Regions from separate parts of the Cyanobacterium aponinum PCC 10605 genome, predicted to be linked through region 2. Evidence: predicted binding sites of a transcription regulator. Region 2 holds the regulator's gene; each other region holds the start of a gene.
The links. The regulator NtcA, encoded in region 2, controls nitrogen genes in cyanobacteria. The targets are predictions, from matches to a motif close to TTTGTANCNNNNGNTACAAA.
Positions count from the first base shown of each region.

Region 1: a site for NtcA is predicted at 5,035-5,054, ahead of pirA (arginine synthesis PII-interacting regulator PirA). Genes of this name have one in related genera too.
Region 3: a site for NtcA is predicted at 2,751-2,770, ahead of glnA (type I glutamate--ammonia ligase). Genes of this name have one in related genera too.
Region 4: a site for NtcA is predicted at 6,129-6,148, ahead of urtA (urea ABC transporter substrate-binding protein). Genes of this name have one in related genera too.

Region 1 covers NC_019776.1:3,758,275-3,766,144, reverse strand. The annotation lists gene ybeY (rRNA maturation RNase YbeY) at 1-368, opposite strand, end outside; gene glyA (serine hydroxymethyltransferase) at 658-1,941, shown strand; gene CYAN10605_RS15815 (hypothetical protein) at 2,452-2,928, opposite strand; gene CYAN10605_RS15810 (ABC transporter substrate-binding protein) at 3,063-4,691, opposite strand; gene pirA (arginine synthesis PII-interacting regulator PirA) at 5,136-5,300, shown strand; gene CYAN10605_RS15805 (fatty acid desaturase) at 5,538-6,098, opposite strand; partial or broken gene CYAN10605_RS15800 (ketosteroid isomerase family protein) at 6,153-6,392, shown strand; gene frp (fluorescence recovery protein) at 6,634-6,966, shown strand; gene CYAN10605_RS15785 (EAL domain-containing protein) at 7,356-7,870, opposite strand, start outside.
Region 2 covers NC_019776.1:114,398-122,267, reverse strand. The annotation lists gene CYAN10605_RS00510 (PAS domain-containing sensor histidine kinase) at 1-223, shown strand, start outside; gene CYAN10605_RS00505 (GGDEF domain-containing response regulator) at 213-1,238, shown strand; gene CYAN10605_RS00500 (DUF3084 family protein) at 1,423-2,871, opposite strand; gene ntcA (global nitrogen regulator NtcA) at 2,952-3,629, opposite strand; gene fabI (enoyl-ACP reductase FabI) at 3,783-4,565, shown strand; gene CYAN10605_RS00485 (pyridoxal phosphate-dependent aminotransferase) at 4,821-5,978, opposite strand; gene CYAN10605_RS00480 (carbohydrate ABC transporter permease) at 6,342-7,175, opposite strand; gene CYAN10605_RS00475 (DUF561 domain-containing protein) at 7,245-7,870, opposite strand, start outside.
Region 3 covers NC_019776.1:2,209,396-2,217,265, forward strand. The annotation lists gene CYAN10605_RS17825 (bifunctional diguanylate cyclase/phosphodiesterase) at 1-1,234, shown strand, start outside; gene hrcA (heat-inducible transcriptional repressor HrcA) at 1,530-2,606, opposite strand; gene glnA (type I glutamate--ammonia ligase) at 2,853-4,274, shown strand; gene CYAN10605_RS09240 (response regulator transcription factor) at 4,735-5,406, shown strand; tRNA gene CYAN10605_RS09245 (tRNA-Gly) at 5,514-5,585, shown strand; gene CYAN10605_RS19300 (hypothetical protein) at 5,719-5,844, shown strand; gene CYAN10605_RS09250 (AAA family ATPase) at 5,848-7,870, opposite strand, start outside.
Region 4 covers NC_019776.1:3,746,862-3,754,731, forward strand. The annotation lists gene amt (ammonium transporter) at 1-1,890, opposite strand, end outside; gene CYAN10605_RS15750 (TldD/PmbA family protein) at 2,265-3,563, opposite strand; gene CYAN10605_RS15755 (MoaD/ThiS family protein) at 3,977-4,246, shown strand; gene CYAN10605_RS15760 (ParA family protein) at 4,763-5,353, opposite strand; gene CYAN10605_RS15765 (TVP38/TMEM64 family protein) at 5,477-6,109, opposite strand; gene urtA (urea ABC transporter substrate-binding protein) at 6,214-7,524, shown strand; gene CYAN10605_RS15775 (restriction endonuclease subunit S domain-containing protein) at 7,729-7,870, shown strand, end outside.

The DNA.
Region 1 (7,870 bases), 470 kb from region 2:
AATAATTCTATCTCTAATGAATGAAGATGCAGTTGGGCTTGTTTTTCTGCCGTTTCCACTGAAATAATAACATCCCCTAATGCAACTAAATCCATATCAAAATCAGGAAAGTCAGTTTCTAAGGCGGCAAAAGATAAAACATCTGTAGGTTGATTTTTGTCTCGAAATTGAGCATTAAAACTCTTTATATCCTCATCATTGGTTAGTCTTAAAGTCATTTCATAGATTTTTGTGGGATCGAAATCCAAATCCAAACTATTTAACCATTTTTCCAGATAAATTTGCCAATTTTCTTCTTTAATGAGGGGTATTTGATTTTGAGGGGTGAAAAATAAATCTTCTAAATACAATTCCAGACTATAAGCCATATAAAAATGAGAGGATGTATTGGTAATTTTCTCTTAATTCTCCCATTAATCTTATCACCTTTCTTGTATCCCGTTTAGGCGTTGGGGAATTAAACCATGATTTTTAGTTTAGATCGGCAATGGGCAAAGATGTATAGTGAATAATTGATAATTAAAAATTCCGTTCACGACCGAAGGGAGTATAAGAGCTGAAGGCGAACTCTCCAAACTCAAACTGAGATAGTGTCGAGCAGATCGCAAATCAATTATTATAGATAGAGTATGTTTATGATTAAAGTAATAAATTAACGTGAGTAAAACTAACTTAGAATTTTTAGCCGACACAGATCCAGCTATAGCGGAAATTATTGCTAATGAGTTACAAAGACAAAGAGGACATTTAGAATTAATTGCTAGTGAAAATTTTACCTCTCCTGCGGTAATGGCGGCACAGGGTTCTGTTTTAACCAATAAGTATGCAGAGGGTTTACCGGGTAAACGCTACTATGGTGGTTGTAAATTCGTTGATCAAGCGGAAGATTTAGCCATTGAAAGAGCAAAACAGTTATTTGGGGCGGCAATGGCAAATGTACAACCCCATTCAGGGGCGCAGGCTAATTTTGCTGTATTTTTAACCCTTCTTAACCCCGGGGATAAAATCATGGGGATGGATTTATCTCACGGTGGACATTTAACTCATGGTTCTCCTGTTAATGTTTCTGGTAAATGGTTTGAGGTTTGTCAATACGGTGTAAGTAAAGAAACTGAACGCCTTGACTATGATCAAATTCGTGAGTTAGCGTTAAAAGAACGTCCTAAGTTAATCATTTGCGGTTACTCCGCTTATCCTCGCATTATTGATTTTGAAAAATTCCGTGCGATCGCAGATGAAATAGGAGCGTATTTATTAGCAGATATTGCCCACATTGCAGGATTAGTAGCCACTGGGCATCATCCTAACCCCGTGCCTCATTGTGACGTAGTTACTACCACCACCCATAAAACTCTCAGAGGACCTCGTGGAGGCTTAATTTTGACCCGTGACGCAGAATTAGGTAAAAAATTAAATAAATCTGTTTTTCCCGGTACTCAAGGCGGTCCTTTAGAACACGTCATTGCAGGTAAAGCAGTGGCTTTTGGTGAAGCGTTAAAACCTGAGTTTAAAACCTATTGCGGACAAGTTATCGCCAATTCTAAAGCATTGGGTAATCAGTTAGTAAATAGAGGCTTTAAGTTAGTTTCTGGCGGTAGTGATAATCACCTCAATTTAGTGGATTTACGCTCTATCGGCATGACGGGTAAAGTGGCAGATCAACTTTTAGGAGAAATCAGTATTACTGCGAACAAAAATACTGTACCTTTTGATCCTGAATCTCCTTTTGTCACCAGTGGTATTCGTTTGGGAACTCCTGCTGAAACCACTAGAGGTTTAACAGAAGAGGATTTCACCGAAGTGGCTAATATTATCGCTGATTGTTTACTCAATCCTGATGATGCAGATGTGAAAGCTAATTGTATTAAGAGAGTAGAGGCATTATGCGATCGCTATCCTCTTTATCCTCATTTACAGATTCCTGTACCTGCTTTAGCTTAACTTGACCTCAGTTCGGTTTAAGAATATCCGATAAGGTTAGGTGTCAGGTGTCAGGTTGCAGGTTGCAGGTGTTAGGGGATGAGGTGATGAGGGGAAAGGAGGAAGTAGGGGCTTAGGGTTTTGGGGGGGGTAGGGGTTTTTAGCAAGGGGCTTTCTTCTGACCTAGGCAAGGGGCTTAAGCCCCTTGTTTAAGTCAGTTCGGATTTAGGCAATTTTATCGTTATTTCTAAGAAGCTATAAGATTTTCTGACTACGAGTTGGGATGCTTTCAGCTTATCCAAAACTCAGGTTAACTTGAGTAATGTATCTAGTGAAAAGGCAGGAAATAAGCAATAAACAATAGGGGCAATACTTGCCTCATAAAAAAATCAGAAGCTAGAAATGGTTGAGGTTTCAGCCTATAACAGTCAATTCTAGTTTCTGAGGTGTAATGACTAGGGAGTGGGGAGAAGACTTTTCTTAATTCTTCTGACTCCCGACTTCTGACTCTTTTTTCTTAATTTTTAATCTTTATTTTCTTTCTAAAGTGCTGATATAAACGACGGGATACTCTCCAGACTGCCTAAAGATTTGCTCTACAGTGTTTTGGCTCAGAATGGTAATTTCATGAATCCCTGACTCTTTTGTTTCAACCATTTTGAGAGTACAGTTGCGGGGATTAAAAACACCATATAATGTCTCTGTATCTTCGATAACTTTTACTCCCTCACTATTATTTCCCGTCTTTGTTTCTTCCTTCGTTTTCCAAGTATATTGACCTTCTAAAATATTGTCGGTTTTTGCTTTGATTTCTAAAACTCCTGAAACCTCAAGTAAGCCTTGTTTATTTAAAACTTGTGTTACATCTGATTCCCAAACTCCTTCTAATTCTTGAGCAGATGCGATCGCACAAGATGGAGTTTCCGCTTCAACATTAGTTGAAAAAATGCCAAAAGAGACGAAGCAAGTCGCAGAGAATAAAAGTAAAGATGGGATTTTGCGCACCATATTTAAGCAATATATAAACTTTTCCTTATTTTAACACTTAATGAATATTATCCTCTCCTGATTGATTAGAGCCTAAAACCTGCCACCTAAAACCTGAAACCAAGCCTTCTTATCCGATATTCTTAGAACTGAGATTAATTATTTTTAATTGTCCAAAAAGGAAACTGTTGACTAGGATTAATTTTGACCCCTTCAATATTGCTATGGAAAAAAGCATAATCTTTATTTTGCCAAAGAGGTATATAAGGAACTTCCTCAGCTAAAATATCCTGAATTTGAATAAATATGGCTTTTCTTTTGGCTAAATCGTCTTCTTGCCTTTGTTGATCAATTAATTCATTCATTTTCTCACTGTAGAAAAAAGAACCTTGAGTTTGCGCCCCTCCTTCCAAACATCCTTCTGTTTCATTGCCTTGTACACATTGTAAAAAAGGTTGAATATAGTTATCTGCATCGAGAAAGTCAGGATACCAGTCACCCAAAAAACTGGAATAAATCCCTTTGCCAAGGTTACTAAAAGCAGTAGCACTTTCTACCCCACTAGGTACAAACTGGATTATACCCTCTAATTGTTGATCAGCGATCGCTTTTAAGGTAGAAGCAACCCCACTACGGGTTTTAGATGCAGAAGGATACCAAACTTCAACAACTGCAGGATTTGATGGAGAATAACCTGCCCCTGTTAATAATTGTTTAGCCTGTTGAATATTATCATTTTCATTCTCTGTCTGAAAAACAGGTTGATAAGAGTCAAATACCGTGGGGATTAAACTATATAAAGGTTCAGATTGTCCCTGTAAAACCCTTTCAATCATTAAACTACGATTCATTAAAAGTGCGATCGCTTTTCTGACGTTTAACTGATCTAAAGGAGGTTGATTGCGATTTAACACCATATAACTTACCACAGTACCAGAACCTTCAATCACATTAAAAGCACCATTTTCGGACTCTTTTAATAAAGTGGTAATTTGTTCAGGAGCAAAAGTTTGATAAGCCACATCAATGGCATTAGTTAAAAAGCTATTGTATAAATTGGCAGAATTTCCCGCATAAATTTGAATATCAATACCCTTATTAACAGGTTTTTCTCCCCAATAATTCTCAAATACTTCCAAACTGACAGAATCACTATTAAAAGCACTTAATTTATAAGGACCAGTGCCAATTAATTCACTGGGCTTAAATTCACCTTCACCAATGGTATAATTTTGGGGGGAAACAGCACACGCTCCGGGAAATGCCAACAAAGCAGTGAAAGCAGAAAAAGGTTTGTAAAGAGTAATCGTTAATTCATACTCTCCCGTTACTTGAATTTCTCTGATAGTATCACTCAATAGAAATGATGGTTTACCGCCATTTTGCATAAACCTATCTAAAGAAAATTTCATCGCCTCTGCATTAAAAGGTGTGTCATCGTGGAATGTCACTCCCTGCCTCAAGGGAATTTTATAAACTAAACCATCATCGCTAATAGTAGGCATATCCTCAGCCAACAAGGGTACTAATTCTGTCGTACCTAGTGTATATGTGTAAAGACTCTCCGCTATATTGTAAATAAGATTTAATCCTGCTGTTTCATAACTGTCTGCAGGGTCTAAAGTTCTCGCTTTTAAAGTTGTACCGATACTGATTCTACCATTCTCCGAGGACGAACCATTAGAAGTATTCTGATTACTAGGATTTCCACCGCACGCAATTATCAAACTGCAACAAATTAATCCTAAACCAATATACTTCAATAATTTTTTTATTTGTACCATGCTTAATTTTAGACAATTCAAAAATAAATCTTCTCAAATTAATCAATAATAACCTGAGTTCGACACGAAGAAAAATTAGGACTCACCTTACATAATTCATTTTGTAATAAAAATATTGTAATCGTAAAAGTCTCCATCTGTAATGATTGGAGAGGAAATCACCGCAAAATTATTCTTATTTTGACTTTAAAGTGATTAGGAATGTTTCTTAAAGTTAGGAGTTGAAAGTTCCAGCAAAATGGGTTAAATACTTTTGCCTGTTCTTTTTTCCCTGTTTTTTGTTTGCTACTTTCATCGACAATTTTATGTCAAACTCAGGTAATTACTGTTTTAATATTAAATTTCAGTAACAATTGATACATTATTATCGAAAAAAAGTTATGATTTGATAAACTAAAAGAATAAATATCAGTCAATTTATAGTTATCGAGTGAGGGTAAAAGCATGGGTTTATTTGGAAAAAGCAAAAGTTCAGGTACAAGCGTAAAGGCTCATAGAGAAAATTTAAAGAAAAACTTAGAGCATCGCTTGACAGTTGCTAGAAGCAACGGAGATGAAAAATTAGTAAAACAGTTAGAACAAGAAGCGGCATATCTAAACTTGAATTAATTATTGAACGTTTATTTAGCTCAAGAATATTGGATAAGGGCAAGTTTAATGGTTTAGCAGAGTAAATAAGTAATGAGAAAGGGAGAAAAGGAGAGAGATATAAGTTCGGGGTTTTTGATTATCAACTATTCACTAATTGCCCCTTGCCCTTTCCCTATTTCCCACCTAAATGGGAAATTACAATCATATTTAAAATCAGCAGTGCCAAATTTTATATTAAACCTCAGTGAATATAAGCTAAAAATGTGACTGAGAAAATCCCATCGCAAAGGGTAATTGCCACCAAGGAAGAAAAGGATAGCGATGATGTTCTTGATGATAACTGAAATGATAACAGGTAATTAAAGACAATAATATCGGTAAATGAAAACTCTTAATTGCACCTAAACTATATTGATTATCCTGATGATGACGATGGGGTAAAAAAGTCCCAAAAAAGAATAGTTGTAACGAACTAAAAATTAAAGGCAAAGCCCAAAATAAAAGTAAATTTAACCAGTGAATGTGAAAAAGATTAACAATTATTAAAATTAATAAACATAGACGACACAAATTTAAAAAACTGACATATTTCCTCATAAATCTAAAATACCAAAAGCAAAAATTTGGGTTATGCTCATGAAAGTCTGGATCAAGACTCGTACCAGTGAAACGATGATGCAAATAATGTTTTTCCCTTAAATCTCTGAAAGATAACCCCCCATATAAAATTAAAGCTAAAGCGGCGATCGCATCATTGATATTAAGATTGTAAGGAAAAAGAATACCGTGCATACCATCATGGGCAACGATAAACAAACCAGTGCAGTGTGGTCTGCTAATATCAAACTTGGTTTTTGGTATCAATTAGGAAAATTTATGAAAGAAGAATGTCAAAATTTAAAACTAATTCCTCAACAGGGAATTTCCGAACCGGCAGAAGATGGTTATACTCAAATTAAAGTGACTGGAAAAGTTCAAACCCCTTGGTTTGGTGGTAACGTTGGTATGGATATTGCTTGGCGCTTTTTACTTAATCCTGAGAATAAAATCTTTTTTGTTGCGATTGACTTATTAGCATCTCCTAAAGAGTTATTAAATTTTATCCGTTAAGAGATTTCTATTGATAAATATACTGTTAGAATTCCCCCAAAACAAAAACAAAAGGGGGTTTTTTCATTTTTGAGAAAGAGAAAAAAAGAGAAAAGAGGGTGAAGGGGAGATGGGGGATTTTTGTTTAACCTGACACCTGATACCTGTAACCTGACACCTTTTTTTTGCGTTTTATAGAAAGATATTGATATGATGAGAGACATCTTTAAATTTTCTTATATATATCATTTAATTATCTACTATGTCCACAACTATTAATACAACAGGATGGAGTCATACTGAAATAGAAATTAGTCAAAAAGTTTTAAAAAAAGCCTATCAAAGAGAAACAGAAACTTTAATGGCACAAGTGAGAAACCAGATTGAGGACATGTCAGACATGGAGCAATTATGGCAAATTCATGATCTTTTGAGTGCCAAGCGTTATGATCTTGATGGGAAATATGATACTAGGGAAGGAATGTTAGTGTTCACTTTTGCTCAACTTTTAAAAGAGGGTTGGATTAGTTTGGAAGAATTAACTGGTTTAGACTCTGCAAAGTTAGGGAAAATTTCTTCTTTATCTAAGATGTAGGCTTGAGGTTTTAGACAAAAATATAATTAATTGTCTATGAAAGATAACAGGTGATAGGTTAAGGGCAGATGTAACTACTTTCGAGGGGCTGTGTTTGGACTTTACATCCAAATCCTGCAATCCTCGTTAGATTTGGAGTATCGTAAAGGGTTGACAGATTATACGAGAAGTTTATTGAAAGAGCGTGAGAGGGAGAAATAGGGGCTTAGGATTTTGGGGTGGTAGAGGTTGAATATATTTAACATCAGTTCGGATTAAGGCAATTTTATCGTTATTTCTAAGAAGAAGCTATAAGGTTTTCTGACTACGAGTTGAGATGCTTTCAGCTTATGCAAAATTCAGGTTAATAAAACTAAATATATGAATGAGTAGATAACGTCAGTTAATTCCTAATCGTTAATTGTCTTTTGCTGATAACTTGCCATAAAATCCATAAAATCTTCTCTAATTAAAGGCTCACTGACTAACCATCCTTGAATTAAATCACACCGAAAATTTTTCAAAATTTTTTTTTGTGTTTCAACTTCTACACCTTCGGCTACGACTTTCATATTGTAACCTTTTGCTAAAGTAATGATAGCTGAAACCAAGGCTTGATCTTGAAAATTAGTAACTAAATCTGTGACAAAAGACTTATCTATTTTTATAAAATTAAAAGGGAACTTTTTCAAATAACTTAAAGAAGAATAACCTGTACCAAAATCATCGAGAGAAAATTTAACTCCTAAACCAGATAATTCCTTGATAATTGTTTCTGTTTTTTCGCTATCCTGCATTAAGATACTCTCCGTAATTTCGATTTCCAAATACTCAGGATTGAATTGCGTTTTTATTAAAATCTCTTTTACCTTATCAGCAAAATTATCTTGTTGAAACTGTTTTCCAGAAACATTAACTGCAATCA
Region 2 (7,870 bases):
TAAAAAGACGATTCGATTAAAACCTGAAAATTTAGTCTTTATGGGCTATTCTTGGCGCAAAAAACTTTTTTATAATTCTTTAAGTGCCCGAAGTAGTAAAATACTAAAGACCATTGAAGAAATTCCCTATAACTATCAACAAATAAGAGAGTCTCTAAAATTATTGACTGATCAACTTAACTTTGAAGAGTTAATGTATTTGAGTAACATAAATGACTACTGATAGTGGTGCGAATACAAGTGACGGCGGAGATAACCAAAATTCAAAAAGAGGTGATATTTTAATTGTTGATGATCAAATTGAAAATATCCAATTTCTTTCCACGATGTTGATGGATAATGGTTATGAGGTGAGACAAGTATTAAGTGGAAAACAGGCGTTAAAAGTAGTTGATTATGATCCTCCTGAATTAATTTTGTTAGATATAATGATGCCTGAAATAGATGGTTATGAGGTTTGTCGTCAACTAAAGAGTAATTCTCGTACCTGTCAAATCCCCATTATATTTCTTAGTGCTAAACAACAATTGTCGGAAAAAATTAAGGGTTTTAAAGTGGGGGGGGTTGATTATATAACTAAGCCTTTTGTGGTGGCTGAAGTAGTTTGTCGTTTGGAAACTCATTTAAAAATTTATCGTTATCAAAATCTTTTAAATCAGGAAATAGTTGCCCGAAAAAAAGTTGAACAACAGTTATTAATTGCAAATCAAAAACTGGAACAAATTGCTAATATTGATGGTTTAACGGGGGTTTATAATCGTCGTTATTTTAATGATTTATTATCAAAAGAATGGTATCGTTTATGTCGAGAAAAGCAACCTTTATCAATGATTATGGTTGATATTGACTGTTTTAAGGAATATAATGACACCTATGGACATTTACAGGGTGATGAAGTTTTAAAGGCGATCGCATCAACCCTAAAGTCTAGTTTACAACGCTCCAGTGATTTTGTTGCCCGTTATGGGGGGGAAGAATTTGTGATTCTCTTACCTAATACTGATTTACAGGGTTCAATCACGATATGTGAGAATATTTCTCTAAAAATAATGGAATTAGCTATACCCCATCGGGGTTCTAGTGCCAGTAATAGCATTACGATTAGTATGGGCGTTCATTGTCTTATTCCCTCTGCAAAAATTAATCCCTATACTTTAATTGATAAATCAGATGATGCTCTTTATCTGGCAAAAAAAGAGGGTAGAAATTGTTTTCGGTATAGTGTTGACTTAGAATAATATTTAACCTCAGTTCGGTTTAAGAATATCGGGTAAGGGTAGGTTTCAGGTTTCAGGTTTCAGGTGTTAGGATGTTTAGGGGATGAGGAAGAAACAAGTAATGAGTGATAAGTGTTCAGAGTTTTTAATTCTTAATTAAGAGGCTGTCTTTTGCCTCTTGCCTATTCCCTAACTAAATGAGAAATCATAGTCTAAATACTTCTTTGCCGTCCGCAATCACTACTAAGTTAATTTGTAATGGTCCTGAGGTATAGGTTTCACTGGCGGCGACAGTCAAAATTTCGTCAATAGTTTGGTCTGAAGACTGTAATTCTTCGATAAAGTTAACAAGGGAGGTTATTTTGCCATCCCCGATAAAAATTTGTCCTAATATTCCCTCTCTACGAGCTCGGAATTGGCTAACGGAAATGAGAAAGTCTAGTTTTTCTTGTAATTCGCCACTGTTTAAATCTTGTTCATCAATAGAAATAGATGCGATCGCTTCATTTTTTTGGTAGATTATTTGATTAGGGGTAACATCTCCAAAAATACGGATTCTTTCTTCTCCTTGCACATAATTACCAGCCGATAAAATTCTCACTAAATATTGCCCCGGATTGGCTAATTGTTGTTTCATCTGTTCTACTTGCCCCCTAGTTATCTGTACAAACCTTTCTTTGGGGGGCTGATTACCATAACCAATAATCTGCATCACATTGCGATTGGCTTGACTTAAAATAGCATCCACTAACTCGCTGATGTCTGTATCTTTTTTGATTTGTACCAAAGTAACGCTTAATACTTGTCCTTTAATAACAGCAATGGGTCTTTCTCTTAAATCTTGATAAGTTTGGTAGTATTGTTCGAGAATTTCCACTTCTTGGCGGTAAAATTCCAGTTGACCTTCTAAAGAAGCTAATTCCCGCTCTTTTGCATCTAATATATCATCCGTTTGAGAAATGAGGCGATCGAGTTCTACTATTTGCTCATCTCGGCTACTTATTTCTGATTCTAACTGTTTTTGTCTATTTTTTAACTGTTCAAGGCTGATTTGTTGTTGTTGTAAAATTGCCTCTTGCTGTTCAATTTGTCCTTGTTTTTCTCGTAATTCTTGATCTCTTTGGGCGATGGATTGTTCTAACTTTAAGCTCTGTTGTTGAATTTCATCTTTTTCTATTAATAAATCTTCTTTTTCTTTAATAATTCTTTCTACTTCTTTTCTTAGTTTTTCTGTTCTACTTTGAATTTCTCTAACTTTTTTTTGAGTTGTTGACAATTCATTTTCTTTAACATTCAACTGATTTAAGACAGTGTTTTGTCTATTTTTAGCCTCTAGCAGAGCTTCTTCTACCCTTTCTTTTTCCGCTTTTACCGTATCTAATTGTTGAGTAATTTCTCGTCTTTTTTTGAGAATTTCATCTAGTTGAAAAACCCCCTGACGCAAAGATGCACTTAAACTAAATAAAATAATTAAAGTAGAAGCAGAAATTAATGTTCCTGTACCGATGGTAATTAAAACAGCAGTTTGTTTGGGTCTTAATTGAAAGAGTCTTAATCTTGCTTTTCCAACCCTTGTACCAATGCGATCGCCCAATGCTGCGATTAGTCCCCCCAAAAGTAACATCGCTATGATTAAAATATAAGCGCTAGTCATTAGTTAATAATTTGTGTAGTTAAAAATCAAAAAAATGATTATTTTTTGTTAGTAGAGGTGGGAGGAAATAGAGGAAAAACTTATGCAAATTGCTGACTAAGGGCAACAGGATTATGTACTGTGATTTTTTTCTTATTGATAGTAATTAAATTTTCTTGTCTTAATTCTCCTAATAAACGAGTCACCGTTACCCGTGTTGAACCAATAGCCTCTGCGATCGCCTGATGAGATAATTTTAAATCAATAGTAATACCGCTAGGGCTAGGAATACCAAAATCTCGACAAAGAATCAATAAAAAACTAACTAAACGAGAAGCCATATCACGATGAGCTAAAGTTTCAATCATCATCTCTGTTTGCAATATGCGAGACGATAAGCCTTGTAACATCAATCGAGACAACTCAGGATTTTCTTTTAAAGAACGCTGAAAATGCTCGATAGGAGCGGAAAGTAATTCCACAGGAGTAAAAGCCACCGCATGATAGAAGCGATCGGATTTTTGCCCAGTAATCAAAGACAAGACCCCAAAAACACTATTTTCTCGCAACAAAGCCACGGTAATCTCTTCCCCTGCCTCATAAACCCGTGACAACTTGACAGCACCTTTCATTAAAAAATATACTCTTTCCGCAGGGTCACCCGGAAAAAAAATTGTTTTACCTCGTTCAAATTTTTCCACCACAGGGGTATAAATTCCCGCCCCAATTTGACGAAAAACTGAAGCTAAGGGTTGTTCAGACATAGACAATGATTGCATAGGGATAATTAACTTAAAAATAAAATTAAAAATGGCTCGATAAACGACCCTTTCTATAAGAAAATAGGAATAACGAGAAAACCGTCTATAACTTGATCAGTTTAGCGAATAATTGTCCTTAAATTACAGAAAATTAGATTCAAAATCAAGAATATGTTAGATTTGACAGGAAAAAACGCCTTAGTAACAGGTATTGCTAACAATAAATCTATTGCTTGGGGTATTGCTCAACAACTACATAAAGCCGGTGCAAATATTGGTGTTACCTATTTACCCGATGAAAAAGGACGTTTCGAGAAAAAAGTTGGAGATTTAGTAGAACCTTTAAACCCCAGTGTTTTTCTTCCTTGCAATGTGCAAGATGATGCTCAAATAGATTCTACCTTCGATCAAATCAAAGACCAATGGGGTCATATAGACATTTTAATTCATTGCCTAGCCTTTGCGCAGAAAGAAGACCTATCGGGAGAATTTAGTAATACTTCTCGTAATGGTTTTCAAACAGCCTTAGATGTCAGCGCCTATTCACTAACCCGTTTAGTGCAATCAGCGAAACCCTTATTTCGTGAAGGTAGTAGTATCTTAACCCTTAGCTATCTTGGGGGTGTAAAAGTTATCCCTAACTATAATGTCATGGGTGTTGCTAAATCCGCCTTAGAAATGAGTGTTCGTTATTTAGCCTCCGAATTAGGCCCTATGAATGTGCGAGTAAATGCGATTTCTGCAGGCCCCATTCGCACTCTTGCCTCTTCTGCAGTAGGAGGAATTCTTGATATGATTCACCACGTGGAAAAAGTTGCACCCCTCAGACGCACTGTTACTCAAACTGAAGTAGGGAATACCGCCGCTTTTTTATGTAGTGACCTAGCTAGTGGTATTACAGGACAAATTATTTATGTGGATGCAGGTTATGAAATTATGGGCATGACAGAGTAAGTATTGAGTTAGAGTGTTAGGGGATTGGGAGATAGGGGGAGAGGGAGATGGGGGGATTTTTGTTCATAAAGTTTTAACTAATAGAAAAAAATCCTTATATCTCTTACTCTTACTTAATCTCAGTTAACCTAATTTTTTACTTTGAAACAGCCCTGCTTTGAGAGAGGGGATAAAAAGAGGGAAATTTCTTTTTTATCTTAACTCCGAACTCAAATTATTGCCCATTGCCCTTTTAACTTTGCTTTCTCCCCCGCTTTAAACCTCGATAAGTTGTGATAAACCTTCCACCAATCTATTAATACCTATAGATGCAGTATCATAATTTAACGCTCCATAGGCAACCCTTAAACAACACTTATTTTCTACACCAAAAGTTGTTCCGGGAATTACCGCCACTCGATAATTTTCAATGAGTTTTTTTGTTAATTCAAAAGAATTCATATCGCTCTTAATTTTTAAAAACAAATAAAATGCCCCATCAGATTTACTCACTTCACAAATATTAGAAATTTTTGCTAAAGAATCAAGCATTTTTTCTCTAACTTTATTTATTTCTAGTAAGTATTTTTGACAATAATTTTTGCCAATTTTTAAAGCACCATAAGCACCATATTGGGAAATGACAGGAGGACAAATTAGAATGGTATCTTGAATTTTTTTAACAGCCATTTCTAAATGTTTTGGAATCACCATATAGCCAATTCTCCAACTAGCAAAACCATAGGCTTTCGATAAACTGAATAAAGAAATTGTGTGATTATCACTATCTACAAAAGAGGCGGGAGAATAATGTTTAATTCCATTGTAAGTAAAATACTCATAAGCCTCATCACTGATATGATAAATTCCTTTTTCCTTACATATTATATTAATAGCTAATAAGTCTTTTTTTGAGTAAACAACCCCTGTGGGATTATTAGGAGAAATGGTTACAATTGCTTTTGTTTTTGGTGTTATGGCATTAATAATTTGATCTATATCTGGTTGATATTGATTATTTGTATCGACAATTATGGGTTTACAATTAGCCAATCTAATCGCCATTTCATGATTAAAATAATAAGGGGCTAAAATAATTATTTCATCTTCTGGATTAGTGATAGCTAAAACTGCATTCATAAACGCCATATTTGACCCTGCAGTTACGAAAATAGATGACCTATTTTGACTATAGTTAATCTGATTATCTTGAGCTAATTTAGTTTCTATTTCTTCTAATAATTTATTGATACCATTGATAGATTGATATAAATTATTTTGAGGATTACCGGCAAATTTATCAATCTCTTTGAAAGTCTCATCTGGAGGGGGATAAAATACAACTCCTTGCCCTAAAGAGATAGTATTCGGGTTATTAATAATTAATTCATTAATAATGGGTATTAATGGTAATTGTATGTTATCTGCACGCATAAAAAAACCTCAATTCGACGTAATAATATCAATAATGTTAGGTAGGTTTCTGGTTTCAGGTATCAGGCATTAAAATTAGGAGTTAACTATTTTCATTCTTCTTTTTTTATCTAGTGTGTCACTACTTTTTCTTTATTCTTAATTGAAATCTATTCATTATGAGCTATTTACTATTAATTAACTGTCTTTTTTTCTATTTTTTATTTAACTGTCAAACCTGCCACCTGCAACCTTTTCCTAACCAATAATTTACATACTCAAAGTAATAGAGACATTTTTTATCGTTGCCTGTTACCTGATTTCTGCAAGAAATCTATTAACTTTAACTCCGCAATCTGAACTAATATAACTCCTAATTACTCTTTATCCCTTCACTCCCGTATTGGCATCACTAGGAATAATATAATGTTGTAAAGTAATAAATAAAACTAAAACTGGAACTAAGGAAATAATCGAACCTGCGGCAATAAAACGCCAATTTAAGTCCAAAGAACTAGCTAAAGATGCAACTCCTAATGGTAAAGTATAGTAGTCGGGGCGATCGAGGATAATAAGAGGCCAGAGAAAATCACTCCAAGAACCAATAAAAACAAAGATAGCAAGGGTAATAATTGCAGGGCGAATCGCAGGTAACATAATATGCCACCAAATACCCAATTCACTACAACCGTCCATTCTTCCTGCTTCTTCTAACTCTTTTGGTACTCCCTGAAATGCTTGTCTTAGTAAAAATATACCGAAAGCCGAGGTAATTTGTGGCAAAATCAAACCTAAATAGTTATTTTTTAGACCTAGATTAACAGCAAAAATATATAGGGGAATCATCACGATTTGAAAAGGAATCATGATAGTTGCCACGATTAAGACAAAAATAAAATCTCTACCTTTAAATTCTAATCTGGCTAAAGGATAAGCGGCTAAAGCACAAAATAATAAGTTTAAACTAACAGTTAAAACCGCACTAATACTACTATTTAATAAATACTTACCAAAGGGGTAATTTTGCCAAACTAAAACAAAATTTTCAAGGGTAAATTGTTGCGGAATAAATTGAGGAGGAAATGCAAAAATATCTTCTCCTGCAGACTTAAAAGAGGTACTTAACAACCAAAATAACGGAAATAACATTGCTAGGGCAATTATTATTAATAAGATATAAATGGTTATAATCTGAATTAAAGTTTTTTTATTGCCCATTATTTCTTTTCTTTGTCAAAATCTGTTAATTTTAACTCTCAATTTCCAACTCCGAACTTATAACTTGGGTTACATAGATACTTTTACAGAAGCAGTATTTAAAGCCTCAACTAAACTGCGTACTACAGCAATCATGGCAACTTGGTCATTTAATTTATTGATAGCAGAGCCAACACCAATACCAGAAGCACCAGATGCGATCGCCATAGGAGCAGTAACATCAGATAAACCTGAAGCACACATAACAGGTACTTCAACCGCACGGGATAGGGCATAAGCGGCGGCGAGGGTAGGAGATGCTTTTTCAATTAATCCTAAAATACCGCTATGATTGGGGTTGGAGCTTGTGCCACCTTCTGTTTGAATAATATCTGCACCGGAAGCAACTAAAGCCTGTGCTAACTCAACTTGTTCATCAAGGGCTAAAATATGAGGTACAGTAACAGAAAGGGTTGTTTCAGGTAATAATTTACGGGTTTCACGGGTTAAGTTTAAAACATCTTCTGCGGAAAAAGTAATACCTTGAGCATAAAAACTATCAAAGTTACCGATTTCCACCAAATCCGCTCCATTATCTACTGCTTGGGCTAAAATTTCAGCAGAAACGGCAGAAACACAGATAGGAAGACTGATTAACTGACGTACAGTTTTGATTAAATCCATATCCGCCGCAATATCGACAAAGGTTGCACCAC
Region 3 (7,870 bases), 2.0 Mb from region 2:
AGCTAAGAATACTCCTCATCAGCTATTTGCTTTATTATTGGTTGACTTAGATAATTTTAAAACTATTAATGATAGTCTTGGACATTTAGCAGGAGATAAATTTCTCATTGATATTGCCTATAGTTTACGCCGTTGTTTATCCTCTTCCCATATGGTGGCAAGGTTAGGGGGAGATGAATTTGCAATTCTCCTCGATTCTATCACTAAAGTTGAAGATGCGATCGCAGTTGCAGAAAAAATTCAAGTAGAGATAAGCTCACCTTTTTATATTCATAATCAGGAATTTTTTACCACCTGTAGTATTGGAATTGTCTTAAGTCATAATCAAACTACAAATTCTCCTTATCTTCGTGCAGAGGATTTATTTAGAGATGCCGACATAGCCATGTATCAAGTAAAAAATAAAGGCAAAGGAGATTATCAAGTTTTCGGGAGAGAAATGTATGACGATTTTATCAGGCGTTTACAATTACAAAATGATCTGAGAAAATCCATTGAAAAAGATAATTTAATTATTTATTACCAACCTATAATAGATTTAAAAACAGGAAAAATAACCAGTATTGAATCTTTAGTGCGTTGGCAACATCCAGAATTAGGATTTTTAAATCCTAATAAATTTTTGCCCATCGCCGAACAAAGTGGGCTGATGATTAGCCTTGGCAAATTAGTGTTAAATAAGGCTTGTAATCAATTGAAACAGTGGCAAGAAGCCAATTTAATTCCAGAAAATGTTTGTATAAATGTCAATGTTAGTGAGCAACAATTTGAGCAGGGAAATATCTTACAACAAATTAAAGATGTTTTAAACAAAACCCAAATTTCACCTCATAATTTACGTATAGAAATTACAGAATCAATCATTGCTCATCAAATTCAAAATATTACAAAAATTTTATCAGAAATCAAAAAACTAGGAGTTAAAATTGCGATCGATGATTTTGGTACTGGTTATTCTTCTCTAGCTAGATTGAGGAATTTTCCTTTAAATCAAATAAAAATTGATAAAGCATTTGTTAAACCATTAAATACTCATCCTAAAAATATTAAATTTTTACAAGGAATAATTACCCTTTGTCATAATCTCGAATTAAATGTTGTTTGTGAAGGAATTGAAACAGAAACACAACTAGAAATTTTACAAAAACTAAACTGTAATTATGGACAAGGATATTTATTTTCTAAGCCATTGAGTCAGGAAGAATTTTCTCTTTGGATAATGAATCAAATCTAAATCTTACATTATCTAAGTAACAAAACATATTTAATCTCAGTTCAGTTTAAAAATATCGGATAAGGGTAGGTGTTTGGGAGATGGGGGGATGAGGGGAGAGGGAGATAAGGTTTCAGGTTTCAGGTTTTAGAAGAAAGTAATGAGTAAGGAGCAACGAGTAATTATCAACTATTCACTATTTACCTTTGCTCTCCCCCCTCTCGAGGGGGGATAAAGGGGGGTTTGCCCTTTTACTTTGCCCCTTGCCCTTTTCACCATCACTTATAGATGAAAATTTATCCCGAACTTAAGTAAATTACATTTTTTCAGATAGATAATTAGCCGTACATTCAACAAGGGCGATCGCCTGTTCATAGGGCATTCTCGTCGGTCCAATAATGCCAACACTACCCACAGGATAATCTTCTTGAAAATAATAAGCAGATATTAAGCTACAAGAGCGCATCGACTCCAATGGGTTTTCTGAACCAATATGAATTTTTACTCTTTTTCCGTCCAAATTTTCATTAATATTAAATAAAAGAGGTAGAAGCTGTTTTTGCTCTGTTTCTAAAAAATTTAACAGAATTTTAACCTGATCTATACTTGAAAATTCAGGTTGTTGTACTAATTGTGAGAATCCCTGCAATAAAATAGGAGTACTTTGAGCTAAATGATAACTAGACTTTATCTTTGTGAGCAAATGATTAATAAAATCTGTGTAAAGTTTAAAATCATTATCCAACTCACTGCCATCTAAATGATTAATTTCCCTCAGAGATTTACCCTTTAATTTATGATTTAAAAAATTCGATAAAATTTCTAGCTCACTATCAAGAACTTCAGGATGTAACTTTTGAGAATTAAACGTTAATTCCTTACTATCTAAGACGAAAGATTCTGTTTGGTAATTATCTATGACGATCACCAACATAATTTTATTATCAGCAACTCGAACTAACTGAAGATGATGAATAATATTACCTGAGACTTGAGGTAGGGTAATTAAAGCAATACAGCCACTTACTTCTGCAAGAATTTTTGTTATTTTTTGAAAAAGAATTTCATAACGCCCGGATAAATTGAGCCAAGTAGCATCGAGAAAAGGATCAAGGGAAACTTTAACAGTATTTTGTTCCGTTAAAAGTTGATCCACGTAAACACGATAACCGGAATCAGAGGGGATACGCCCGGCAGAAGTATAAGGTTGATATAAAAAACCAGCCTTTTCTAATTTCCCCATCGCATTACGAATTGTCGCAGAACTAACGCTAAAGTCATACTCTTTCATTAAAGTTTTTGACCCCACTGGTTCAGCCGTTGCGATGTAATGCTTAATAGTTGCCTGTAATACTTTATGATGGCGTTCATTGAGCTTAATTTGAACAGTCATCTTATGCTTTATTGGAGTAGTTAAATATAAAAAGATTATAAAAATTGTTTGTTTATATGGTGCTAGTATAACTTTTCTTTACATCTTCGCTGTGTCTTCTGTCAGTTATGCAAAATTAGCATAAAGACAATAAATATTTATATATATGTATCAATAGCTACAAAACTTAGGTTTGACTGTGCTTAGGATTAAGACTTGTGAGTAAGACATAAAAGTAACGACAAGAAATAAAGGAGAAATAATTTAATGCCCGGAACTCCCCAAGAAGTCTTGAAAATGATTCAAGATCAGAATATCAAAATTATCGACCTCAAATTTATCGATTTACCCGGTACTTGGCAACATTGCTCTTTTTACTACGATCAAATAGACGAATCTTCTTTTGTGGATGGTGTGCCTTTTGATGGTTCTAGTATTCGTGGTTGGAAAGCTATTAATGAATCTGATATGGCAATGGTTCCTGATCCTACCACTGCGTGGATTGATCCTTTCTGCAAAGAACCTACCCTTAGCATGATTTGTAGTATCAAAGAACCTCGTACTGGGGAATGGTACTCCAGAGATCCTCGTAGTATCGCTCAAAAAGCTGTAGAGTATTTAGCTCAAAGTGGCATCGGAGATACTGCTTATTTTGGTCCTGAGGCGGAGTTTTTTGTGTTTGATGATGTTCGTTTCGATCAAACGGAAAACAAGGGATACTATTATGTTGACAGTGTAGAAGGACGTTGGAATTCTGGAAAAGAAGAAGAAGGCGGAAATTTAGGTTATAAACCGGGTTACAAACAAGGCTATTTCCCCGTACCCCCCACAGACACGATGCAGGATATGCGTACGGAAATGCTTTTAACAATGGCTGAATGTGGTGTACCCATTGAAAAGCATCATCATGAGGTTGCTACTGGTGGACAAAATGAATTAGGTTTTCGTTTTGCTACTTTGATAGAGGCGGCAGACTATTTAATGACTTATAAGTATGTGATTAAAAATGTTGCCAAGAAGTATGGTAGAACTGTTACCTTCATGCCTAAGCCTTTATTTAATGATAATGGTTCAGGGATGCACACTCACCAATCTATTTGGAAAGATGGTCAACCTTTATTCTGGGGTGATGGTTATGCCAACTTAAGTAAAATGGCTTTACACTATATTGGTGGTATTTTAAAACACGCTCCTGCAATTTTAGCTTTTAGTAATCCCTCCACTAACTCTTATAAGCGTTTAGTTCCGGGTTTTGAAGCTCCTGTTAACTTAGCTTACTCCCAAGGTAATCGCTCGGCTTCTGTACGTATTCCTTTATCTGGTACAAATCCTAAAGCGAAACGTTTAGAATTCCGTTGTCCTGATGCTACTAGCAATCCTTACCTAGCCTTTGCCGCAATGCTTTGTGCAGGTATTGATGGTATTAAAAATGAAATTGATCCGGGTGAACCTTTGGATGTGGATATTTATGATCTTTCCCCAGAGGAATTAAGCAAAATTCCTTCCACTCCCGGCTCTTTAGAACAGGCTTTAGAGGCTTTAGAACAAGATAATGCTTTCTTAACAGAAGGTGGGGTATTTACTGAAGACTTTATCAATAATTGGATTGAGTATAAGTTAGATAATGAAATTAACCCTATGCGTCTTCGTCCTCATCCTTATGAGTTTGCATTGTATTACGATGTCTAAACAAACTATTTGATAACTTCTCATTTTTCTGGAGGCATTGTCGCCTCCTTTTTTATTATCTTAACCTGAGTTCGGGATAAGCTGAAAGCATTATTTTCTCCTAGTCAGAAAACCTTATAGCTTCTTAGAAACAACGATAAAATTGCCTTAATCCGAACTGACTTAAACAAGGGGCTTAAGCCCCTTGCTAAAAACCCCTACCACCTGCAACCTGCAACCTGCAACCTGCAACCTGCAACCTGACACCTAACCTTGTTGGATATTCTTAAACCGAACTGAGGTTATCTTAGTTCTATAAAAAAATCTCAGTTCGGGGTTTTCAATTCTTAATTTTTAATTATCAACCATTTACCTTTGCCCCTTGCCCTTTGCCCTTTGCCCTTTTTGCCATGACTCATCGATGAAAATTTATCACGAACTCAGGTTAAGATATAAACCATAGAGAAAGATAAAGAGAAAAATGAGTAAGATTTTAGTGGTAGAAGATGAGCAAAAATTAGCTAAGTTTTTGGAGTTAGAGTTGCAATATGAAGGCTATGAAGTTGCGATCGCACCAGATGGAAAAGAAGGATTAAAGGTTGCTCAAAAAATTAATCCTGACCTGATTTTGCTAGACTGGATGTTACCCCAAATGTCTGGTTTTGATGTTTGTCGTCAGTTACGTAGTTTAGGCTGCATGATTCCTATTATCCTTTTAACTGCAAGGGATGAAATCAATGATCGTGTGGCTGGTTTAGATGCAGGGGCGGATGATTATATTGTTAAACCTTTTGGTATTGAAGAATTATTATCTAGGTTACGAGTCCATTTACGCAAAAGCAATGAAGAAGACCCCGACGAACTACACTTTCTTGATTTGAGCTTGAATCGTCGTACCCGTGAAGTAAAAAGAGGCGATCGCATCATCGATTTAACCGCTACGGAATATGACTTAATGGAATATTTAATTTCCCACCCTCGACAAGTATTAACTCGTGATCAAATTTTAGAAAAAGTTTGGGGTTATGATTTTGGCGGAGATTCTAATATCATTGAAGTATATGTAAGATACCTGCGACTGAAATTAGAATCGAATAAGGAAAAAAGAATTATTCAGACTGTTAGAGGCGTAGGCTATGTGTTGAAAGATTAATTTTCATTTTTCTAAGAGTTTACCTTGAGAACGGGAAAAATTTTAAGAAAAACCTTGACATTTTTTTATTTTTTTGACACAATATTAAATGTCGCAAACAAAAAGATGCGGGTATAGCTCAGTGGTAGAGCGTCACCTTGCCAAGGTGAATGTCGCGCGTTCGAATCGCGTTACCCGCTTATTAAAAAGTAAAAACATAAAATAATTACTGAGAGATAGAGTATCTGGTATTAATCATCAGGTATTTAAAGTAAGAGTAAAAAATAGTGGTATTCAAAAAGAAAAAGTTGCGGATAACGTTTTATTTATTATGTGAAAATAGAAAATACAGTAGTTTTATTAACTGTTTATACAAAATCAGAACAGGCTAATATTAGTAGTCAACAAATTATTAATATCATCAAAGATTATCAAGTTAATTCTACTACAGAAAATTAAACTTTAATATAAAAGAGCAATAGCCTCCCCTATTTGTTTAACTTTATTTACTAATTCGGGGGGATTAATTACCTTAACTTGTCCACCAAAACCAACAATCCACCGTAATAAATCAATGTCTTCTAATGACCATATCGGTAATTTTACTTGAAAACGATTAGGAAAGTTTTTATCTTCTGTTTTTTTTAGGGTAAAAAGAGGATTTGTTTCATGATTTTTATGAAGACGGGCTGACATTTTCATTTGTTGTAAAGGGAAGCGATTTGTACCTTCACTGATAAACTTAAAAATATGATTATTAAACCATAATTCCATAGTTATTTCAGCTTTGCTTTTTTGTTTAGTATCGAGATATTGTTTTTGCAATTTGACGTTATTTCCAAGGAAGATTCCTCCGCTAGCTTGATATAGTTTTTGTAATTTATTTAAGGCGTTTATTTGTTGTTTCATTTCCCTTGATTGATGAGTCTTTCTACATAAAAATAATCTATCTAATCTTTCAAACTTAAATAATCCTTTATTTACTCCTTCTGCATATTCATAACCTAAATACCATCCAATGTTATGAAAAACTATTTGTAATGGATAAATTAGAAAATAACTATTATCCTCTGTTTGATTATATTGAGAGTCATCTTTATAAAATTCGGCACTGCCTAAAAAGCGATTTAATTCTAATAATTCTCCAGAGGCGATCGCATCTTCTAAGACATCAATTTTTTTGGCTAAAGAATCATTAGGAAGACTGTTTAAATCAACAATATTTTTATTATAAATTGCCCTGACAGGGTAACTTTCAGAGTGAGCGATTTTAGCATTTCCTAAACGACTTTTAAAGGTTTCATAGACTGATAAAGCGACAGGATCTGATAAACTATTAGCTTGGGCTTCTAATAAGCGAAATACCTTGATTAAATCTGTTTGAGATAAAATTCCTGTGCCGATAAAATAGCCTTTTTTCATGGTAAAATCGGGGAAAATGCCAAAGGGTTTTAAAACTTTTTCTATATCTTTACGAATACTATCTCCACAATTAATATTAATAACTTTTTCTTGTTGCATGGCTTCAATTAAACTTTGCAAACATCCTTCTTTATCTTTATAAGTTAGAGGATGATAGATGATAAAATGAATGGTTTTTATTAGTCTGGTAAATGGTTCAATATCTGAGTAAGGATGGGTTACTAAATCGTCAATATTTACTATTTCAATATCTGGTAATGGTTCATAATTTTGTTGATTAATAATACCCATTTTTTCCAGCCAGATTAAGTCTTGTTTAATGGCTTCTGGTTGAGCATAAATTTTGTCATAATATTTTGTTAAAAAGCCACAAATTTCTTCTATTTCACTGTTAAATTTAATCTCATCTCCAAAGATTTCTCTGATTAATTCAGGATTGGATTCTGAGAGGTTGCCAAGATTGGGATATTTAATTATAAGGCTAATTAAGTGGAAGATGCGATCGAAGTCTAGTAATCTTGAATAAGGATGAAATTGTATTTTACTATTGGCAGTGCGATTGGTGCGATTGACTTGTACTCGATTTAATTTTGAAACTTTATCATTGAATTGATTAATTTCTAATTTACCTTCTTTAAAAGGTATGTTATAAACAGCTAAAAAACCTTCCGCAGGAAGAGGTGGAAAATTTCTTAGGGATTGATATAAATTAGTTATAACATCATCTGGTACTTGACGTTTTCGCTCTTGATTCCATTCTAAACAAACATTTAAAGGGGTTTTTAAATACCAACCAATCCAGTTAGCATTTTCATATTTTGCTAACTTTTCTAACAGAGAAATTCGCCACCATCTTTTAGCGTTAGTGGCATCATAAATAATTGGTTTTTCTGCTTGAATATAACTGTCAATTTGTTTAAATATTTCCGTTTCAATTAACTGCCAATCACCCTGTATATTTTCGTCTCCAAAAAGTTGTTGTCTAATGTTATCAGTGGAGATAATTTGATAATTAGAATATTGTTTAATTATATGATTAGCTAGAGTTGATTTTCCGCTACTG
Region 4 (7,870 bases), 480 kb from region 2:
TGCAAATTTGATATATCTTTGATTCTCCATTTCCAGAGTTTGGTTAGAGAGAGAAACTAAAATATTAACCCCTCCTTCCTCTGTAAACTTAATACCGTTATTGACTAGATTAATTAGCACCTGCCGTAATTTTGTCTCATCTGTACACACAAAACGGGGTACATAAGTGTCAATTTCTAAATTTAACTGCAAACCCTTGTCTTCCGCCTTAAGTTGTAATAAATCCTCAATTTCTTCTAATAAAGCGTGAAGATCGAAGTTTTTTTCATTCAAAGTCATTTTTCCGGCTTCAATCTTCGATAAATCAAGAACATTATTAATTAAATTCAACAAATAATTACCGCTTCTTTGAATGATACTAATATTTTCTAATTGTTCAGGAGATAAAGTTTGCGATCGCATCATGATTTGAGAAAAGCCAAGAATCGCATTCATGGGGGTGCGCAACTCATGACTCATATTAGCTAAAAAGATACTTTTGGTTTTATTGGCAATTTCTGCTTTCTGCTTTGCTTCTGCTAACTCCCGATTACCTTCATGTAACTTTAAAGTCGATTTTTCTAAAGAAGAAATTACTCGATTATAAAGAGTAGCGATGCGCCCCACTTCTGTAAAAGGTTCAACGGGTACTCTTAAACTAAGATCCTGAGTTTGTGCCTGTCGATCCATAATAGTTAATAACTCATAAATCTCCGTTTTCGCTCGATGTTCAGAAACATTTAAGCCCAACTCCTCATCCTCCACAGACACTCGTAAAGGAAAAATACGATTCAAATTCCACAAAATTAAGAAACTAATACCAAACGCCCAAACAAAGCAAATCACCGCCCCTAATAACTGTACCCAAAACTGTTGAAAAGGAGTTAACCCCGTACCTAATAACTCCGACTGTCCGAAAAAAGCTACGGCTAACACACCCCAAACACCACTACCACCATGCACCGCCACTGCATCCACCGCATCATCAATACGATAATGTTCCAACTTAGCCTTAATATTTAACATTAAAAAAGATCCGATCGCGCCTATAATTACCGCCTCCGCCGTTGATACTGCATGACAAGAAGCCGTAATAGAAACTAAACCTGCAACGGTTCCATTCATCAAAAACTCTACTTCGGGAATTTTATATTTATACCAACCAAAAGCACAACCGCAAATCATTCCCCCCACTCCTGCCATAAGAGTATTAACTAAAATTCTTGTTACCTCATTATTGAAAGCAAGAGTGCTTCCTCCATTAAATCCAAACCAAGCAATCCATAATAACATTACCCCCAACACCGATAAAGGCAGATTTGATCCATTAATTTTATTTATCTTTCCTCCTTCTAAAAATCTTCCTTGTCTTGAACCAATTACCAACAGTAGAGCAAAAGCAACCCAAGCACCGATACAGTGAACTACAGTGCATCCAGCAAAATCCACAAAACCCATACGCCCTAACCAACCGGTAAAAGCATTGTTATCATAACTCAAACCATTCCATGCCCAATGTCCAAATACAGGATAAACTAATCCAGACACCAACGCCGCCACCATAATATAAGAATTAAAGCGTAATCTTTCTGCCACAGCCCCTGAAACGATAGTGGTAGCAGTACTGCAAAACATTGCTTGAAAGAGAAAAAAAGCTCCTAATTTAAAATTATCCCCTACATCGAGAAAAAAATCTTGAGTACCGATTAACCCGCCCCTACTTAAGCCAAACATCACCCCATAACCAAACATCCAAAACAGCATTACGGAGATGCCAAAATCAGCTAAATTTTTAACTGCAACATTAATATTATTTTTGCTTCTGGTTAAACCCGACTCCAAACACATGAATCCGGGTTGCATTAAAAATACTAATCCAGCACAGATTAGAACCCATTGTAAATCATTCATTGATATGACAATAATTTTTTCTCTTTGTTCAGAAGAATATAGCAAACTTGTTCAAAACATATCCAAATTCAAGAAAATTTCATTCCTCTTTGAACATTTTTGGAGTTGCTTAATTGTGACTAAAACAATAAGGTTAGGTGTCAGGTGTTGAAGTATTAAGTATTAGAGGGATGAGGGGATGAGGGAGACGTAGGGGCGAATGGCCATTCGCCCGTACAGGGTTTCAGGTTTTAGAAGAAAGTAATGAGTAACGAGTAACGAGTAATTATCAACTACTCACTATTCACTATTTACCTTTGCCCCTTGCCCTTTTATTACCTATTGCCCTTTTCTCAATCATCCATAGATCAAAATTTATCCTGAATTCAGGGTAATTAGCTATCACTTACCACAGAGATATTATCCACAACTATGGAAGGAGTATAACAAGCACCACTCCAAACTATATCAGATGCGATCGCATTTACTTTTTGTAAACACTGATAAACATTACCCGCTAACATAGTATCTTTAATTCTGCCTTGAATTTTTCCATTATGAACCAAGTAACCTAAATCAATATTGAAAGAAAAATCCCCGGAAATGTCCGCACCGCCTCCGAGAATCTGATCGACAATAATACCGTGATCCATATTTTTTACTATTTCTGGAAAAGACTTATTACCTTCACTAATCACTAAATTTACTAAATCAGGACTGGGATAAGCACCTAAACCCGTACGAAAACCATTACCTGTATTACTTATACCTAGTTTAGAAGCGGTTTTTTTATCAGTGTAAAAATTTTTTAAGACTCCTGCTTCTATTAAGGTTAAATTTTGAGTCATACTACCCTCATCATCAAAAGGGCAATCATAGGGTTTCAAATCTGGTTGTTGCTTTAAAGTTAAACAAGGAGAAATAACTACTTTTCCTAAAGACTCACTCCAAGGAGATGATTTATCAAGAATATATTTTCCATTTAAGGCTTCGGTGACGGTATCCCAAAGAGTGACAACAGCATTAGGAGTGAATAAGACTGGAAATTTACCTGTTTTGACAGCAACGTTTTTTTCTGCCCATTCTAATCGTCTTAAAACTGATTCAATGATTCTACTTAAATCAATATGTCCATGGGAATATTCTCCATCATAAATGCCTAAAAAGTCTTCTTCTCTTACTAATTCCAATCCCACAGACGCACTTTGACTAATATCTTTTTGTTGACAGTATAATCCTTGAGTATTGATTAATGTTGTGGTTTCCCTTTCCCATTCCACATCCAAATTAACAATCGCTTCTGGATATAAATCTAAAATAGATGCGATCGCATCTCCTCCTTCTTTTATAATTTTTTTATCTTGATCAACAAATCTTTTTGAGTTACCATCATCGTTAGAATAAATTAGGTTATTTGTACCATTTAAAAATATTTCTTCAGGATCATTCAAATCAGAAACAGCAAGGGCTTTTGCAATTAAATCATCAGCAGTAAACTCTCCATAAGCTAAAGCTAAACCCGGTTTATTATCTCTCCATAAACGTAAGGCAACCCCAGAAACTTGAGAAGACTCAATTTGTTTTAAACGATTAGCAGAAAAACAAATCGGGCGAGAATAAGACTCAACTTGATAAACCTCTGCATTTTTAATTCCTTGTTTTTTAACTAAATCTAGTAAGTTTTCTGGTTGCATAAAATTATATAATTTGTTTTTTAAACTATAACGACTCTTTCTTAATTTTAATAACCTCAGTTTGGTTTAAGAATATCGGATAAGGGTAGGTATCAGGTTGCAGGTTGCAGGTTGCAGGTGTCAGGTTTAGGGGAGTAATGAGTAATGAGTAATTATCAACTATCAACTATTCACTATTCACTAATTGCCCTTTTCGCCATCACTCATAGATAAAAATTTATCCCAAACTCAGGTTAATTAACACTTTTCTTTTACGGTAGTTATGGCAAACTAATAGAAAATAACTTATATAAATCATCCTGTACAGGAGTTATAGCAAAATAAAAATTAAAAGTTTATCAATGATTATTAAATAATTCTCTTTTTCCTATCTAAACTAATAATTTATATCTTCAAATTAATAGAGCCAAAAAATGAAAGAAAACAAACATAAAATAACAGTGATAGTCAAACTATTTGCCATCTACCAAGAAACCTATCAAAAAGAAGAAATCACCCTTAAATTAGAAAAAGAGATAACAGTTAAACAATTATTGCAAGACTTTATCGTACAAGAAAAACCAGAATTAAAACCTTGGGAAAATATCACCAGATTTGCAGTTAACCTACAATTTGTTGAACCTAATTTTATCTTAAATGATCAAGATGAAATAGCCTTAATTCCACCTGTTAGCGGAGGCTAAAAATATTTCTCATTATTTCTCATACAGTAGTTATGATAAATTAAGAGAAACAGGACTTCTATAACGTTTATTGCATAGTGTTTATAGTTAAATAAAAACTAAAAGTTTATAAATTATTATTTAATAATCCCCTATTGCCCATTGCCTCTTGCCTTTTGCCTACCCTAACTAATAATTTACATACTCAAAGTAAGTGATAGAACCACTATTATTTAATAACTTTCTTTTTCCTTTCTCCCCGTAAAAGAGCAGGGTTTTTTCATTCTCAAAAATGTCAATTTTTGAAACTAACAAATAGTAACAGATACAGGAGTTTTTAAGTATTAATTAATCAATTATTAAGAAAAAACGCTCCCCTCTACTGTGGGAGAGGGGTTGGGGGTGAGGGCAAGATAATTTTGCCCTGACTTTTAAAAAACCCTGCTTCTCGAGGGGGGACAGCAAAAGTGTTTAATTAACACGCTTCCCCAACACCTTGACACCTGCAACCTGAAACCTGAAACCTATTTTAAACTCCTAACTCATAATCTCCTTGCCCACATCTCGATATTTCTTCCATGCCACTTTAGCGCGATCGTCGCTGTAGTCTTTTACGGTTTTTCCGTGTTGTGAAGCCCTTTCAAAAGCGATTAAAAGGGGAATTTCTGTTTTGAATAGAGGCAAATTTTGTTCTTTTAAAAAATATTTCGCAGTTCTGCTGTTGCTAGTACGAGAATCTACTTTCGTCAAGAGAATTTTATAATTATTCACATTGTGTTTTTTCAGCATTTCTACTGCTTTGATAGTAGCATCGAGATCCAAATGATTGGGGGTGGTGGGAATAATCATCAAATCATTTCCCTTTGCTAAGTCCACAAAATCATCTTCTTCTGGTCCCCCTCTCATATCTGTGACAATATGTTTATGAGTTGCCATAAAAGGGGCAGAACCAGCCTGAGAAGCCACTGTAAAAGGTAATTTTTCCTCCCTAGCCCACACTAAGGCAGAACGATTGCGATCAGCATCAACAAGTAGGGTTGGTTGATCTGTTTGTAAATAAGCGGCTAAATGAATGGCTGTTGTGGTTTTGCCAACACCACCTTTTAAAGATGCAATAGCGATTAACATAATTTTTTAATAGTATTTTGTATTTTATTAATTTAGGTTTGATATTAATAGTTTTTTAGGCTTAATTTTTTATTTTTTCAATCAGTTTAGGTAGATTTTATCTTAATTATTCACACTATTTCCTTAGTTTTTTTTGCCTTTTGATTTATTTTTAAACCAAGTTGCTCCGAATAATAGTAAACTCGCTAAACCAGAGGCAATGGTTACGGGTAATATACTGCCCTCGGCTAAACCTGCTCCTATCATCACAAAGGGAAAAATCCCCGGAATTGTGCCGAAAATCGTACCAAATAAATAATCTTTTTGGGTAACAGAAGTCAAACCTGCCCCATAGTTGACGATTCCGTAAGGAATTAAAGGTAAAAGACGAATAGCGAAAATATACCATATTCCTCCTTTTCTGATTTCTTCATCAAGGTTTTGTAGGTAACTACCAAATTTTTGTCTGACCCAATTTTGTCCCAGAAATCTAGCGTAGATAAAACTTGCTATAGCGGCCATAATAGCTGCGATCGCAGTCCAAAATAAACCCCATTGAAAACCAAAAATTAAACCGCCGCTAATATTTAAAGGAGTTGATGGTAAAAGTAAAATCGTAGCAACAATATATAACAATACATAAATTATTGGTGCAAAAATTCCCAGTCTCTTTACCTGCTCATGCAAAATTTCTGGTTGAATCCCCCCCATCCAAACAATACTAACCCCCGTTAAACAGATCAAAATTAGTGTTACAACAATTAATTTACCCTTCACTAACCACTCCCATAAAAATTATGTATCCAAAAATACAAAATATGCTTAACCTTATCTTTACTATTAATTAGTTTAAAACAACATAATTAGTAAAAAATAATACTATGTCAAGACTAGGTAGAAGAAAATTTCTCCTTTACGGATCGGCTACATTAGGAACAAGTTTACTCCTCAAAGCCTGTGCTGATGCTCCTCCTCCTGCCGATGATACCGCTACGGATACCACTACGGAAACTCCTTCTGGTGGTGAAGGGGATACCATAAAAGTAGGAATCTTGCACTCTCTTAGTGGTACAATGGCCATTAGTGAAACCACTGTTGTGGAAGCTGAACAACTTGCGATCGAAGAAATTAACGCTAGTGGCGGAGTTTTAGGAAAGCAAATTGAAGCGATTGTCGAAGATGGCGCATCTGATTGGCCTACCTTTGCGGAAAAAGCAACTAAGCTAATTGATCAAGATGGAGTAGTAACAGTATTTGGCTGTTGGACTTCTGCTAGTAGAAAAGCTGTTTTACCTGTATTTGAGTCCAAAAATCATATGTTATGGTATCCCGTACAATACGAAGGACAAGAATGCTCTAAAAATATCTTCTATACTGGTGCCGCCCCTAACCAGCAAATTGAACCTGCTGTAGATTGGTTATTAGAAAATAAAGGTAAGGAATTTTTCCTCGTTGGCTCTGACTATGTATTTCCCAGAACAGCAAACACTATCATTAAAGCTCAATTAGAAGCAAAAGGTGGCACCACCGTAGGAGAGGATTATTTACCCCTTGGCAATACGGAAGTTACTCCCATTATTACTAAGATAAAAGCCGCTCTACCCAACGGCGGTGTTATTTTTAATAGCTTAAACGGAGATAGTAACGTTGCTTTCTTCAAACAAATCCAAGCCGCAGGTTTAACTCCAGATAAATATCCTGTTATGTCTGTAAGTATTGCCGAAGAAGAGGTTAGACAAATTGGGGTAGAATATCTTAAAGGTCATTATGCCGCATGGAACTATTTTCAAACTGTAGAAAGTCCCGAAAATGAAAAATTTGTAGAGGCTTTTCGTGCTAAATATGGTCAAGACAGGGTAACTAATGATCCCATGGAAGCTGCTTACATTATGGTTTATCTCTGGAAACAAGCCGTTGAAGCCGCCGGCACAACCGATTTAGAGCCTGTGAGAAGTGCGGCTGTCGGCCAGTCATTACAAGCCCCTGAAGGACTTGTCACCATGCAACCTAATCATCATATTTCTAAAACAGTCAGAATCGGACAGGTAAGAGATGACGGTTTATTTGATATTGTCTTTGCCACAGATGCACCTGTTGACCCAATACCTTGGAATCAATATGTAGCTGAAACTAAGGGTTTTGCTTGTGACTGGACAGATCCGGCTAAAGGTGGTAAGTATAAAATGAGCTAATTCTGATAATAATTTAATCATAGAAGCGCGATCGGCGTAGCCGCACCTTCGGCGACCGCACTTTTCGTTTCTCCATAAAAAACAGAAAATTATGGGAGAGGGGTTGAATTTATTCGCCCCTTATAGTGTTTAGGTGTTAAGAAAACCTCTGTTAGATTTATAAAGATTTTTTTAGTTATTTAATTAAAGTTTCAAGCATAAATAATGGACAAAAAAGGAGATAAAATATCATTTTTAAACATTTATATTGATTCTGAGTGGAAAGAAAAATTAATTGATATTGCTCAACAAAAGAATATATCTTTAGAAAAATTAATCGCTAGTATTATCGGTAATTATTTAGGTG